3 regions of the Phytobacter sp. V91 genome follow, and region 1 is predicted to be linked to each of the others. Evidence: riboswitches for the same ligand, from Rfam matches in the RefSeq annotation. Region 1 holds a riboswitch; each other region holds the start of a gene.
The links. A riboswitch is a leader RNA that binds a small molecule or an ion and turns the genes downstream of it on or off. The one in region 1 is predicted to bind cobalamin.
Positions count from the first base shown of each region.

Region 2: it holds a riboswitch for cobalamin, as region 1 does, so the genes downstream of both, btuB (TonB-dependent vitamin B12 receptor BtuB) here and ACSZO4_RS10185 (cobyrinate a,c-diamide synthase) in region 1, are expected to answer to the same signal.
Region 3: it holds a riboswitch for cobalamin, as region 1 does, so the genes downstream of both, ACSZO4_RS08305 (ABC transporter substrate-binding protein) here and ACSZO4_RS10185 (cobyrinate a,c-diamide synthase) in region 1, are expected to answer to the same signal.

Region 1 covers NZ_CBFFRJ010000039.1:14,088-19,140, forward strand. The annotation lists gene cbiD (cobalt-precorrin-5B (C(1))-methyltransferase CbiD) at 1-817, opposite strand, end outside; gene ACSZO4_RS10175 (cobalt-precorrin-8 methylmutase) at 817-1,446, opposite strand; gene cbiB (adenosylcobinamide-phosphate synthase CbiB) at 1,452-2,417, opposite strand; gene ACSZO4_RS10185 (cobyrinate a,c-diamide synthase) at 2,414-3,793, opposite strand; cobalamin riboswitch at 3,895-4,074, opposite strand; gene pocR (transcriptional regulator PocR) at 4,303-5,053, opposite strand, start outside.
Region 2 covers NZ_CBFFRJ010000177.1:900-5,952, forward strand. The annotation lists gene btuB (TonB-dependent vitamin B12 receptor BtuB) at 1-1,845, opposite strand, end outside; gene murI (glutamate racemase) at 1-50, opposite strand, end outside; cobalamin riboswitch at 1,912-2,286, opposite strand; gene trmA (tRNA (uridine(54)-C5)-methyltransferase TrmA) at 2,405-3,505, shown strand; gene ACSZO4_RS23485 (YijD family membrane protein) at 3,554-3,913, opposite strand; gene fabR (HTH-type transcriptional repressor FabR) at 3,924-4,562, opposite strand; gene sthA (Si-specific NAD(P)(+) transhydrogenase) at 4,759-5,053, shown strand, end outside.
Region 3 covers NZ_CBFFRJ010000030.1:4,835-9,887, forward strand. The annotation lists gene ACSZO4_RS08295 (ABC transporter ATP-binding protein) at 1-112, opposite strand, end outside; gene ACSZO4_RS08300 (FecCD family ABC transporter permease) at 109-1,173, opposite strand; gene ACSZO4_RS08305 (ABC transporter substrate-binding protein) at 1,238-2,239, opposite strand; cobalamin riboswitch at 2,512-2,729, opposite strand; gene ACSZO4_RS08310 (MATE family efflux transporter) at 2,960-4,297, opposite strand; gene ACSZO4_RS08315 (multicopper oxidase family protein) at 4,335-5,053, opposite strand, start outside.

The DNA of each region.
Region 1 (5,053 bases):
CGGCGGCGATTTTGACCAGTTTGCCGGGATGCCCGATAAGCACAATTTGCTGATAGCCCATCCGCACCGCTTCTTCAATCATAAAGCCGACGAAGTTGCTCATGGTGACCACGATTTCGCCGGACAATCCCAGTTGTTCACGCACAAAGCGTTCGCCGTGGTTGCCAGGCACCAGCACCACTCGCGTGAGTCCGGCGGCGCGCTTGATTTCCATCTCCAGCGATAACGAGCGTTTCCAGCTCTCTTCTGACATCGGCGTGACAATCCCGGTGGTGCCAATAATGGAGATCCCGCCGATGATGCCCAGCCGACTGTTGTAGGTTTTCTTCGCCCGCTCTTCCCCTTCCGGGGCAAAAATCTCCACCTCAGCCCCGCGCGATGGGCCAATAACTTCACGCACGGCGGCTTCGATGGTCTGGCGTGGCGTCCGATTAATGGCGGCGCTGCCCGGAGGTAAACCGATCCCTTTGCGGGTGACAGTGCCAATCCCTTCGCCGCCGGACAGAACAATCTCGCCGCTGTCATTGAGGGTAACGCGGGCAAAAATCAGCATGCCGTGGGTGGCATCCACATCATCGCCGCCGTCTTTACGGATAGCCGCAATCGCCTGCTGGCCTTCGATATGCGGAGATTCAACGTTAAGACGCAGCGTGACGCCGGAGGGAGTGACTATCGACACCTGGTGAATAATATGCTGGCGCAGCACCATCAGGGCGGCGACTTTTGCCGCCGCCGTCGCACTGGATCCGGTGGTATAACCTTTACGCAGCGCCTTGCCGTTATGCCACACCGGCGTGTCGAAAGCCTCTTCGCTCATTACGCCTCCCGCATGGAGTAGAGAAAGGCATTGATAATCGCTGCCGCCACGTTGCTGCCCCCTTTGCGCCCCAGCGCAGCAATACCGGGCAAGCCGCTTTCCACCAGCGCATCCTTGGATTCCGCAGCCCCCACAAACCCAACCGGCACGCCCACGACGCCACGCACCTGAACATTTTTCTCCAGCAAACGAAACAGCGCGGTTGGCGCATTGCCAAAGACGAAGACCTTATCGCCGTCTTCATTCAGCGCCAGATCCACGGCCGCCATGGATCGGGTGATCCCCTGCTCTTTCGCGGCACGCACCACTCTTGGGTCGCTGATATAGCACTTCACCTCACCGCCAAATTTCGCCAGCAGGGTTTTGTTGATCCCGGACAGCGCCATGGTGGTATCGGTATAGAGGGTGCAGCCGCTGCGCAGGGCACGGCTTAAGTTTTCCAGCGCGTCCGGGGAGAACCACAGAATATCCAGCCAGTCAAAATCGGCCGTGGTATGGATAACGCGTTTTATAATGGCTTCGTGCAACGGGCTGGCAAAACGGTAATCAGGACGCGTATCGCGAATGATGTCGCCAATAATGACAAAACTTTTGTCCTCAATGGCCTGAGGTTGCTGTAAATATTCCATCGTTGTCATAACAGTGCTGCTCCTGCCAGCGTAACGTGCAAAAGTGCAAACAGTGCCAGCGTAAGTGTGGAAGAGACCCACATCAGCCGGATTGTGTGCGAAATATCGTCAATGTTGATGGCGCGGATCTCATCGCCAATCCAGGGTTTCTCGACCCGCTCGCCAAAATAATCATTCGGCCCACCAAGGCGCACCCCCAGCGCACCCGCCACCGTGGCTTCAGACCATGCGCAGTTGGGGCTGCTATGATTGCGGCGATCGCGCCAGCCGATGCGTAGCGCTCCGGCGGCATTGTGGCGACAAAGCCACGCAGCAAAGCTCAGTAGCAGCCAGCTCAGGCGAGCCGGGATAAAGTTGGCAACATCATCAAGACGCGCGCTGACCATGCCGATAGCCCGGTATTTTTCATGCTTGTAGCCGACCATGGAATCCAGGGTATTGACCGCTTTGTAGGCCATCGCCAGCGGCGCACCGCCGAGTAATAAAAAGAACAGAGGGGCAATAACGCCATCGACGGTGTTTTCAGCAACGGTTTCGACTACCGCACGGGTGATTTGCGGCGGTTGCAGCTGTGAGGTATCGCGCCCGACAATCCAGGAGAGTTTTTCCCGGCTGTCGCTCAATGTGCCGTGGCGTAAAGCGCGCTCGACTTCCCGCGCCGCATCATCCAGGCAGCGGGCTGCCAGCAGGGTGTAAATCATCCACACTTCAACGCACCAGCCAAACCAGGGGTGAATCTTTGTCGCAAGCGTTAACACTCCCCATGCCACACCCCAGGTAATGCCAACAACAACCAGCCACATCACCCCGCCGCCGATACGCAGCGCGCTGGCTGAGTGACAAACCCGACGCACTCCACGTTGGGTAAAATTGATCAGTGCGCCAATCCAGCGCACCGGATGCGGCCAGTGCGGGGGATCCCCCAACCAGCGGTCAAGCAGCCAGGCCACACACCAGGCGAGGACGGTCATCCTGCGCTCCTTGCGGCGCTAATCCAGCGATGCAGCATCTCAGGTCGCTGGGCGAAGTGAATGTGGAGATAACTGGCGTAGGTATTCCCTACCTGCCAGCCGCCCTGCCACTGCGACAAAATTTTGCCATCGCGGCTTTTCTGGCAATCCATGACGGCAGCCTGTTTCGGGGTAAAGTCGGAATAGTGGAATTCATGCCCGCGCAAGGTTTCGCCTTCATCGGCAAGCAGCGTCGGCTGGCATGCAGTGGCTTCGCAGTAGCCAAAACGGGTCAGCCGTTTGCCCATCTGGCTGTCGCCGGGGATCACATTGGCCAGCGAGTGAACGTTACCCTCCAGATCGCGTAACCTTGTCCCCAGGTACATCAGGCCGCCGCATTCCGCGTAGATGGCCACGCCACGCTGGTGGGCCGCGCGAACAGACGCCAGCATGCTGGTATTTTCCGCGAGCGCACGGGCATGCAGTTCCGGATAACCCCCACCCAGCCACAGCATCTGGCATTCGGGCAGACTGGCGTCATGCAGCGGACTGAAACGCACAATCTTCACCCCGCTGTTTTCCAGCAATTGCAGATTGTCCGGATAGTAAAAATTGAAAGCCTCATCATCGGCGAGCGCCAGCGTCAGGCCTTTCCCGGCATCGGCGGCGGGTAGTGGCGGCCATTCGCCAGGCGGCAATGTCGCAAGCGCGCTAAGGGAAAGGAGCCTGTCGATATCCAGAGTCTGTTCAATACGGGCAGCAAAATCACGCCATGGCCGGGTATCGATATGCGACTCCCGGGCGGTCACCAGCCCCAGGTGACGCTCAGGCAGAACAACCTCAGGTGTTACCGGTACGTATCCGAGCGCAGGAATACCGCAGTAGTGCTCTATGGCGTGTTTAAGGAGTTGATAATGGCTGTCGCTGTTCACGCGGTTAACGATCACCCCGGCAATACGCAACCGGGAGTCAAAATGCTGAAATCCCATCACCGTAGCGGCAATAGAGGTGGAGACCGCTTTACCGTCCACCAGCAGGATAACCGGCACGCCCAGTTGTTTTGCCAGCGCCGCGGTGCTGCAATAGTTCGGATCCGTGCCATAGCCGTCATACAGCCCCATCACACCTTCAATCACCGCGATTTGCGCTGTTTGCATCTGCTGGTTAAACAGGGCATTGAGGGTCGCAGCGGGTAGCATAAAACTATCGAGATTGCGGGACGGAACGCCGGTAAGGGCGGTATGCCATGTGGTATCGAGGTAATCCGGACCCACTTTGAACGGCTGCACCCGTTTGCCACGCTGCTGCAATGCATTCAGCAACCCAAGCGTGACCGTGGTTTTACCACAGCCGCTTCCGGTACCGGCAAGAATAAAGGCGCAACGCTCGTCAGACATACCTTCAGGCCCCGTTCGGGGTGGAAAGGCTGTGTCAGGATGCGTGGAATCCCAGTGCAGTGACTGTACGCGTCTGAGCAACCGACTTCCCACCGAAGTTGTTGAGTGTCATCCATCAGGTCGGTCTTCTGGCTTAGCGTCATCCTCGCCCGCCCTTCCCGACCTTGCGGTCAGTGGTTATAACGGGGTTGTCAGCATCACAGCAGCGGGGGCTGCGGGGGATTCTCACCCCCTTCCCTGCCGCAAAACGTTTGCGGCGAACCTGATAGCTTTAATGGTTTACCTCTCAGCAGATTCAGTTTCTTCTGGCTGAGTGAAACGGTAAATTTTCCCTGACTGCAATCTATCGCATCATGGAAATAAAAACTGGTTGAGTTTACCCTCATCAGGACAATAATTTGTTGCGCTATAACAATTTATTGCCTGCCATTTTCTTTAACGCCTTATTTAAACGGCAGTTCAGGCGATTTTATTGCCCCGGTGAATAACAAAATATTGTTATCGGAAATTTAATCACCGTCATAGTTTGCATTATTTTGCAGGCGAAAAACTTGCGGCGTGACCTGATAAGTTTGCCGAAAAACTTTGCAAAAATAACTGGTCTGGGAAAAGCCTAAATTGCGCGCAATACTGGCAATACTCCAGTCACTGTGGCACAGCATCTCTTTCGCACTGGCCATACGCTGGCTGTTTACCCACGCATTAAAGCCGATGCCCTGATATTTTTTGAACAATTTACTGAAGTAATAAGGGCTGAGATAAACATGCGCGGCCACATCCTCAAGGCGCAACTCGTCCGAGAGATGGGCATCAATATAGCGCAGGGCTTTCTTCATTTTACCGTCATGCGGCCCCTGACTACGGCTGTTTTTCGCACTCTCCGGGGACTGCTGTTGATCTTTGATCACCACAAAATTGATCTGTTTTTTCAGGCAATTTTCAACGATAAGCTTGAGCAGATCCGCCGAGGCTATCACCCGCGAATAGTCCATTTCCGGCACGTTAAGAAACTCATCCATCAGCGTCTTATCGTCCTGCCAGCGATCGTCAATGTTAAGAATATTAATCAATTCAACGTCGTCGCCTTCACGTAAGCGTACCTGGCCACACAGAACGAAACCAACCAGATGCCCGGCAATCACCAGCGGAATGGAAAAATCCGTTAACCCGGCATGGCATCGGTAGATACAGGGCTGATTGGATTTTGAGGACTCAAAACCGCCGCAGCGGTCACTCATGCGGCAACGGGCGCTATGCTGT
Region 2 (5,053 bases), on a different contig from region 1:
GGTGTAGCTGCCAGACACGGTATATTCCCGTCCTGCAGTTTGGTAGCCATAAGCTGTCTCGTAGTCTTTATCGAACAGGTTAGCTATTTTACCACGAACTGTCAGGTGAGAGGTCACTGGATATGACGCAGAAAAATCAACCGTACTGTAGCTTGGCAGAACACGCTGCTCAGGATTGTAGGTTGAGGTTCTGTTGTCATAGCGCTTACCGAAGTATTCCCAGGCAAGGTTCATATCCACATCAAATACTGCCCAGTCAAGCTGATACTTGGCCTGGCGTTTAGCGCGACGCGGCAGCACTTCATTCGTTACATCATCACGCGGGTCAATATATTGCAGCGTTACACGATGCGAGAAGATGCCGGTATCCACGCTTCCCGTCCACTCCACGCCCTTAATCGTGGCAGAGTTGATGTTGTAGTAAGCGGTATTGTTATAAGTGATAAGATTATCAATCTCATAACGATACGCGGACAGGCGCCAGTCCAGCGGACCGGTCAACCCCTCTACGCCCGCTTCCCATTGTTTTGACTCTTCCGGTTTCAGATCCGGGTTTGAAGCTATCGTAAAGCGCTTCGCGCCATATTGCTGTCCAAGAGATGGCGCAAGGAAGCCGGTGCCATAGGAAACGGTCAGGCGATAGTTTTCGACAAACTCCCAGCCCGCTGCCGTCTGCCAGGTGCCGTGCCAGCCAAACTCATCATCTTTATCTTCACGACCAGAAGCCTCAAGCGTGACATCGCCAAACTGTTGCAGGCCTGACAAATAGAGACCAGTGTTGTCACGATCATAGGCGTCACGTGTCGTGGCGTTAGATGAAACCAGCCGCTCCTGCTTCCAGTCCACGCCCGCACTAACCGAACCTTTACCTACCGCAACATTGTTCGCCCACTGGATATAGCGTTGTTCCATATCATCCAGGGTCGTGCCGTCTTCGTACCGACCATAAATACTGCTGTAGTTGTAGTCTTTGCTTTTCTGATAGCTCGCCACCAGCTGCGAAGAGTAGATCCCCTGATTAAAGCTAAGGCCGGTATCCCAGCCCTGGCTGTACAGCTGACGCTCGTCTGCACTGTACTCAGGTAAAAACGGTGGGCTACCCAGATCATAATCCACATTGTTAGTAAAGCTGTACCCGCGGAAGAAGCCGTCGAAATTGTCGTTGAACTTGTGTTGCAGGCTGCCCCAGAACGTTTTGTTGCGGTAACCGTCGCGGTCTGCATCATGATCCCAGCTGGAATCCGGCTGCACGTTAAAGCCGCGGGTACTGGTGTAAGAACCTGCCGCTGTCGCAACGGTATCGCCGAAGCGCTGGCGCACCGTGCCATCAAAGGTTTGATAGCCCTTAGAGCCAATGCTCGCATTAATCTGCGACTGCTCAGTTCCCGTCCGGGTGATGACGTTAACCACACCGCCAATCGCTCCGGAACCATAAACGGTAGAACGCGGTCCACGGATATATTCAACACGCTGTACCAGCGAGAGAGGAATTTGGTTCAGTTCAGGATCGTTCGAGATACCCGAACGCGCGACCGGCACGCCGTCAATCAGCAACAACAGATGCTTTGCTTCCGTACCACGTACATAGACCGAAGCTGTCTGGCCCAGGCCGCCGTTTTGCGCAATATCAACGCCAGGCAGACGACGTAAGACATCGACCAACGAACGGGACTGCCAGCGATCGATATCCTCGCGGGTTACCACCTCCGTCGGTGCCAGTACGGTTTTTGCCGGCTGTTGAAAACGATTTGCTGTTACGACCAGAGTGTCCGGGTTACTGTCCTGCGCCCAGCCAGAAAATGCCGTGACGGAGAGAGCCGTCAGCAGCGAAGCTTTTTTAATCATTGTGTGAGCATCCACAAAATAAGAAGGATGCCGCAGGTACCATCAATAGCTCGCGATGATGGCGCCAGATGCGACGTAATTCCGGCAGGTCTTCGGGCTTGGAGGTACTACAAGATGATGACTTCCCACTTTTATACCCGTCATACTTCACGTTGTCTGTGCGTTGGCTTTACTCGGCCTATGGCCTCGCCCCTTCAGGGCCAGCGCAAGCGCTGTTCAAACTGGCATAGCCAATTTGTCCTCGCTCACCCCTGTCACTTACTACAGTAAGCTCCCGGGGATTCACTGCGTTGCCGCCTTCATCCAACCCGAACTATTTAGGGTATATATAAGCAGTGTCTGCTTTCGCTATCATCCCACCCTTCCTTACCGCTGCGCGTCAGCCCCAGATTTACACTGGATTCCCTTTTAACTTACAGAACCGGAACAAGGATGCTACATTCATAAACATATGGATGTCCAGACTGCTATGAGAGGAATCGAAAAAACATCCGCTACTGGACATCCCCTGAGCAATCCCTACAATCCCCGCGTTATTCTTAATCACTCAGGACACACAATGACACCCGAGCACCTGCCAACAGAACAGTACGAAGCGCAACTGGCCGAGAAAGTCGTGCGTCTGCAATCGATGATGGCGCCCTTCTCCGCGCCCGTGCCCGAGGTGTTCCGCTCACCGGTCAGCCATTACCGTATGCGCGCGGAATTCCGCATCTGGCATGACGGCGATGATCTGTACCACATTATTTTCGATCAGCAGACCAGGGACCGCATTCGCGTCGACAGCTTCCCGGCAGCCAGCGAACTGATTAACCAGTTGATGACCGTGCTGATGGGGAACCTGCGCGAAAATAACATCCTGCGCCACAAGCTCTTCCAGATTGATTATCTGACCACCATGAGTAACCAGGCCATTGTCACTCTGCTGTACCATAAAAAGCTGGATGACGCCTGGCGTGAAGAGGCGACCCGTCTGCGCGATGCCCTTCGGGCGCAAAATTTGAACGTGCAACTGATTGGCCGCGCCACCAAAACAAAAATCGAGCTGGACCAGGATTTTGTTGATGAGCGCCTGCCTGTTGACGGCAAAGAGATGATTTACCGCCAGGTCGAAAACAGCTTTACACAACCCAACGCGGCAATGAACGTGCAGATGCTGGAGTGGGCATTAGGTGCAACCAAAGGGTCAACCGGGGATCTGCTGGAGTTGTACTGTGGTAACGGTAACTTCTCACTGGCCCTGGCGCGTAATTTCGATCGCGTGCTGGCGACAGAAATCGCCAAACCCTCAGTGGCCGCAGCCCAGTACAACATCGCCGCTAACCACATCGATAATGTGCAAATTATCCGTATGTCGGCAGAAGAGTTCACTCAGGCGATGAACGGCGTGCGGGAGTTCAACCGTTTACAGGGTATCGATCTAAAGAGTTATCAATGCGAGACGATTTTCGTCGATCCCCCGCGCAGCGGGCTGGATAGCGAAACGGAGAAGATGGTGCAGGCGTATCCGCGCATTCTGTACATCTCCTGCAACCCGGAAACTTTATGTAAGAACCTGGAAACACTGAGCCAGACGCACAAGGTAGAGCGCCTGGCGTTGTTCGATCAATTCCCGTATACGCACCATATGGAGTGCGGTGTTTTATTGACCGCAAGGTAAAATCAACGCCGGACGGCGACGCCATGCATCCCGTCCGGCGAGTGTATTTTACTCAGATGCTTCCTGCTTGCGGTTACGCAGGCGAAAACCAATCCAGAACACCAGAATCACCGACAGTACCGCCGGGAAGAAGTTAGAACCGATGTCCGGATATTCCGCACGCACCACGGTACTGTAAAGCAGCACGCCAAGAATAAAACAGGCTGCCGCAAGCCCGGGTAACCCGACAGGCATGGTGCGATTTTGATAACGCTGATGCAGACAGTAAACCGTCAGCACCAGTGAAATAATGGGAAACACGGAGAAAGGCACAATGGAGCTAAAAATCGCTGCAAAGGTGCCATTAATGGATAAGCCAGCGATCAGCGCCAGCAACAAAGTACCTTTATCTTGACCTGATTGTTTCATTACTCATCCTTCACTCGTCGGTTTGATGCGCCACTTTTTCCTGTTCACGGCGATACCAGTAGTACGCCCCTTTGGAAATCATCCGCAGTTGCAATACCAGTCGCTCTTCTAATTGCCGGCGTTGCTCCGCGCCAACATCCAGCGCCTCAGCGCCGGCACTGAAAACAATTGTCACCATCGCCTCGGCCTGCGCTTCGGTAAAGGCACGCGGCATATGGTTTTCGAGTTCGAGATAGTCGGCGAGTTCCGCAATAAAATGCTGGATTTCCCGGGCTACCGCGGCGCGAAACGCAGCAGATGTGCCAGAACGCTCACGCAGCAATAGCTGGAAGGCATTTGGGTTATTACCGATAAATTCCATAAAAGTCGACACGGAGGTGCGGATAACGCTGCCTCCCTTGGCAATACGCTGGCGCGCCTGACGCATCAGCTGACGAAGCATCAGACCACTCTCATCAACCATCGTCAGGCCAAGCTCATCCACATCGCGGAAATGACGATAAAATGACGTCGGGGCAATCCCCGCTTCACGCGCAACCTCGCGCAGACTCAGGCTGGCGAAACTTCGCTCAGCGCTCAGCTGACTGAATGCTGCTTCCACCAGCGAACGCCGGGTTCTCTCTTTTTGTTGCGCTCTTACGCCCATCACGATGCTTGAATCCCTCCGCAGACCTGCTGGCACTATACCAGAGAATAAAACTAATCGGATTGTACTGGATTGTGAATGATTGTTTACGCGCTCTTTCTGCTTCCGCGCACGAAAAAAGCACAACGATAATTGGGTTATCCGCCCGTTGATGTTACTATTATGTTGCTTTTATGTATAAGAACAGGTAAGCCTTGCCATGCCACATTCCTACGATTACGACGCAATAGTTATAGGCTCAGGCCCGGGCGGCGAAGGTGCTGCTATGGGGCTGGTCAAACAGGGTGCCCGGATAGCGGTCATTGAGCGCTACCATAACGTGGGCGGCGGCTGCACCCACTGGGGAACAATTCCCTCCAAAGCCCTTCGCCACGCCGTCAGCCGCATTATCGAATTTAATCAAAACCCGTTATACAGTGACCACACCCGCATCCTTCGCTCCTCTTTCGCCGATATTCTGAATCATGCGGACAGCGTGATTAATCAACAAACAC
Region 3 (5,053 bases), on a different contig from region 1:
CAATGGTTTTCTGCCGGATATCCCGCCCGACACGGTGAACATCGACACACACCGGCGCATGGATCTGCGGGGAGATATCAGGCGACTGAAGCGAAGCCGGGTTGCGGGTCATTGGGTTTTGCTCCCACGAATAAGGATAAAGGAAAACGCGGGCGCGCCGACCAGCGCGGTGATCACCCCAATCGGCAGCACCTGCCCGCTGAGCAGAGTGCGGGAAACCACATCGGCGACGATCAGAAAAATGGCGCCGGCGAGGGCGCTGGCGGGCAACAGGCGCGCATGTTGATTGCCGACAATCAGCCGTGCCGCATGGGGGATAACCAGCCCCACAAAGCCAATGGCGCCGACGATCGACACCATAATGGCGGTCATGGCGGTGACGGCGCCAATCAGCACAATGCGGGTGCGTTTTACCGGAATACCCAGCGAGGCCGCCGAGTCGATACCAAAGGTAAAGGCATCAAGATGGCGGGCGTGCCAGAGGCAAATCATCACCCCCACAATGGCGGTGGGGACCGCCAGCGACACGTCCGGCCAGCGGATGCCGCTCAGGTTGCCTAACAGCCAGAACATGATCCCTCGCGCCTGCTCGGCGTTGGCCGATTTGGTAATAATGAGCGAGGTGAGGGCGTTAAACAGTTGAGAGCTGGCGATCCCGGCAAGAATAATATGGGTGGCGGACGCGCTGCGCTGGCCCCGTGCGGCCATCGCCAGCAGGGCCACAAATAAAAACGCGGTCAGGGCGCCAATAAATGCGCCAAAGGACATGGAGATGGCTCCTGCGCCCAGCCCCGTGAGGGCGACCAGCACCGCACCCGTTGAGGCACCGGCTGAGATCCCCAGCAGATAAGGCTCTGCCAGCGCATTTCGCAGCAGCGATTGCAGCACCACGCCGGAGACGGCCAGGCAGGCACCGCAGCAGGCGGAAACAATCGCCCTGGTCAGGCGGTAATTCCAGATAATCCCCGCATCCAGGGGATCCACCTGATAGCCGGAGTCGAAGAACGCGTTGCTCAGGGTTTTCACGACCACCCGCCAGGGGATCACCGTTTCGCCGATGGAAATCCCCGCCACGATCGCGCAGCACAGCAGCACGCTTACCCACAACGCATGGGCGAAAAATCTTGCCATCAGGGGCGTACTTGATACGCGAAGCCGGGTGAGTTCACTCATGCAAAACCTGATTTCCGTGATTAAAAATACCGGAACGGGCGCATGGCACGTTCCGGCGTAAGGGTTAGTGGCTGGCTTTCTCTTTTGCCAGTCCGGATTCCACCAGCGCATCAGCCAGTTTTTCCAGTCCATCGATAGTGCGGATCCCGGCATTCATGGTCTGCACATCGATAACGGTCAGATGATTTTCCTTCACCGCGGGCAGCAGTCGGGTCACCGGATCGGTCTTTAAATAGTCCATCTTCACTTTCCAGTCATCTGCCGGGAAACGGCGGCGGGACATCTCCCCGAGCACAATCACCGAAGGATTGGCCTTCGCGATGGTTTCCCAGCCGACGGTGGGCCACTCTTCAGAGGAATCAATAATGTTTTTGACCCCAAGGGTAGAGGCAATCCAGGCGGCAGGGCCGAGTTTTCCGGCGACATAAGGGTCAAGTTGCAGGTCAGCGCTGGAGAACCAGAACACCGCTGAGACATCTGGCGGGAGCTTATCCAGACGCTGACGGGCTTTTTCTTCGCGGGCTTTCAGGCTGGCAATCAGCGCATCGCCTTTTTCCTGCACGTCGAAGATATTCGCCAGATCGGCCACTTCCTGATACACCAGTTCAATGTTAAACATGCCTTTACGCACGCCATCGCCGCCGTCGGCGTTGTCTTTCGCGCAATCTGCCGGGGCGGTATAGACCGGCACCTTCAGCTCGCTGAACTGCTCATAAGAGGCAACCGTACCCGCCGGGCCTATCTGCCACTCAAACTGGCTGGCGACCAGATCCGGTTTTTTCGCCACAATGCCTTCGAAGCTGGGGATGTTCTGCGCGATGACCGGGACTTTTTCATTGGCCTCTTTAAAGGGGGCCAGCACCGGGCCGAACCACAGTGCGGTACCCGCTACCCGGTCAGCAAGCCCGAGGGCGTAGAGAATTTCGGTGCTGTTTTGCCCGACGGTCACCACCTGACGCGGCGCCTGGGTGAAGGTGATATCGCGACCGCAGTTTTTGATGGTCAGGGGGTAGTGGGGTTGTGCCGCCTGTACGCTGACGCCTGCCAGCAGGGCGGCTGCGCCCATCAGGGTTAACACTGCGCGACGGGCATATTTATTCGCGCTGGTGGTGGTCATTTTCTTCATCATGTTCCTCTGAAAACTGGCGCAGACAGCTGCGCTCCCTTTAATCCATTCCGGGGACAGACACATGACAAGGCATGACATTTACTACACAAAGGTAAGCAGGCCGGGATAACGCAGACAGAGCCCCGGAAGAGAAAACCTGAAACACAATCTGTAACGCGGTAGTAACCAATGCCAGACTCAGTCATCCTACGGACCATCCCGCCCGATAAGTGAAAACAATGTCGATAGCAGGTCTCCTGGCTCGCGGTAACTCGAACATCGGCCTTCCCATTAATTAACTTAACAGTGACCTGCAATTAACAAGGTTAATTGCCTCTGACGTTCAATATCCGCTTACAGTTGCGGGGGCAGCTATGGCATAAGAGAATGTAGACTCCGCACCATATTCCATCTGACAGTTAAAAAACCATCAAATATTGCTATCTGAGAGCGGACTCTATCGGCAATATATTTTTCCGTCAACCATCTAAAAAAGCTGGTCAGGAACAATTTAAAATCACTGGCCTTGTTATTTTGTGATTATAAATCAATTGGTTATATTGTTTTATTGTGTTTGTAATTATTAGTCTGTATATCAACTCAGTGATTCAAATGAGAATTGTTTGATATTTATCAATATTATTGTCTGCTTTATCTTAAGGACCAGACCTGGGGTAATTATTCAACCTGCGGTGGATCAATCATTTTGCTCATTCCCGGCAGCCATAACAGCAAAAACAAAGACCGCCCGCAGCTGAATAAAATATAACTGAGCCACAAGCCATTATTGCCGTAAGGGCCGATAAGCCCCCAACTGACGAGCAGCCATAACGCCAGCGAAAGCAGCATGGAATTACGTACCGGGCGCGTCCAGGTGATACCGGTAAATATGCCGTAAAACACCAGACCGACGCTGGCGCACAGCGGAAATAGCGTCAGCCAGGGCGCATACCTGAGACTGAGCGCAATGACCTCCGGTTGCCGGGTAAACAAACCGATGACTGGTGAAGCAAAAAACGCCCAGACCAGGGCAATCAGCAGCGGAACCCACAGGCAGGAAATTACCGAACATTTCACCGTTCGCGCGAGTAATTGTTTGTCCTTCGCCCCGCGGGCCTGGCCGCTGAAGACGCTGGAGGCATTGGCGAAGCCATCGAACAGGTAACACATCAGATAGTGGATCTGAAACAGGATCATATTGGCGGCGAGCACGTCGTTGCCCTGTGACGCGCCGATAGCAACAAACTGGTTGGTCACCACCAGCAGGCACACCGTTCTTATCATCAGGTCGCTGTTAACCAGAAACATCTGGCGAAATGCGGAGCCATCAAAAAGGTCGCGATACCCGCCGCGAATATGGGTCAACAGGCCTGAGCGAAGTACCAGCCAGAGGCCCATTAGCGTGCCGAGGATCTGGGCCAGCAGGGTGGCGCAGGCCACCCCGCGTACACCGGCGGAAAAAAACCGCACCAGCAGCACCGCCAGCCCGATATTGAGCAGGTTAATCACAATCTGATTGCACAGCACGCTGCGGGTCAGCCGTTTTCCCATCAGCCAGCCGAGCAGAACATAGTTAGCCAGGGTAAAGGGCGCGCCCCAAATCAGAATGAAAAAGTAGTCATGGGCGTAACGCTTTACCGTCTCGCTGGGGGAAAGCAGCGCCATCGCCGCGCTGAACAGCGGTTTTTGCAGAAGGATAAATATCACCCCCAGCACGCAGGCCACCAGCAATGGGCGCAGAAGCGCCATCAGCAGCGCCGGGGATCCATGCCGCGACTGGGCGCTCCAGGCGGTGGTGCTGACCCGTAAAAAACCAAACAGCCAGTAGAGGGTATTGAAAATCACCGCCCCCACCGCGACGCCGCCGATTAGCGCCGGGTCGGTAAAATGCCCGACCAGCGCGGTATCCACCGCCCCAAGAAGCGGGGTGGTCAGCGTTGAGAGCATAAAGGGCACAACCAGCAGCAGGTATTGCCGGTAGCTTAAAACAGAGGTGGGTATTGCCGATGCGCTCATAAATCAACGTTATTAAATAATAGGTTATATAAAAGTGTCAGACGACCATCAGGTTGCCCATCATACCCAGTTCTTCATGTTCCAGAATATGGCAATGGTACATGCGCATGCCGGGAGAGTCCTGACGCATCAGCAATTTTATGCTTTCACCGGGGAGGACATTCACCGTATCGTGCCAGCCGACAACCTCAGGAGTTGTGCGCGTTTCGCCGTACAGTGACTCGATTAGCTGAAACTGCCCACCGTGAATATGCATCGGGTGATCCATCGGCGTGGCGTTGATAAAGGTCCACTCATCGGTCTGCCCGACCAGACTATGGATGTCCATCCGCGCAAGATCGAAGCTTTCACCGTTAAGCCAGAAACCGCGACCAGGACGACCGCCATGGTTTTCCATCAGCTTGCCCATATGCTCCATCAGCATGATTTCATGCTTTTGCCCGTCAAAAACCAGCGGCGTAATAGGGCGCAGCGTTTCCGGCAGGCTCACTTGCCGGGCTCCCTGAAGGGCAACGCTTGCAATGGCGACAGGCTTTGTGGGGGCGGCACTGTGCATTTTATGCCGATCGTAGGGCAGCAGCATGAGCGGATGCTGACCATCCTGGCCTTCAATCACCACTTCTGCTCGTTGGCCTGGGGCCAGCAGCAGACTCTGTTTTGCAAGCCCAGGGCTTGCCTGTAAGCCGCCGTCGCTGCCCACCTGGCGGAGTGAGGCGCCGGGGATCGCAAGTTGCAGATAGCGGGCGGAACAGCAGT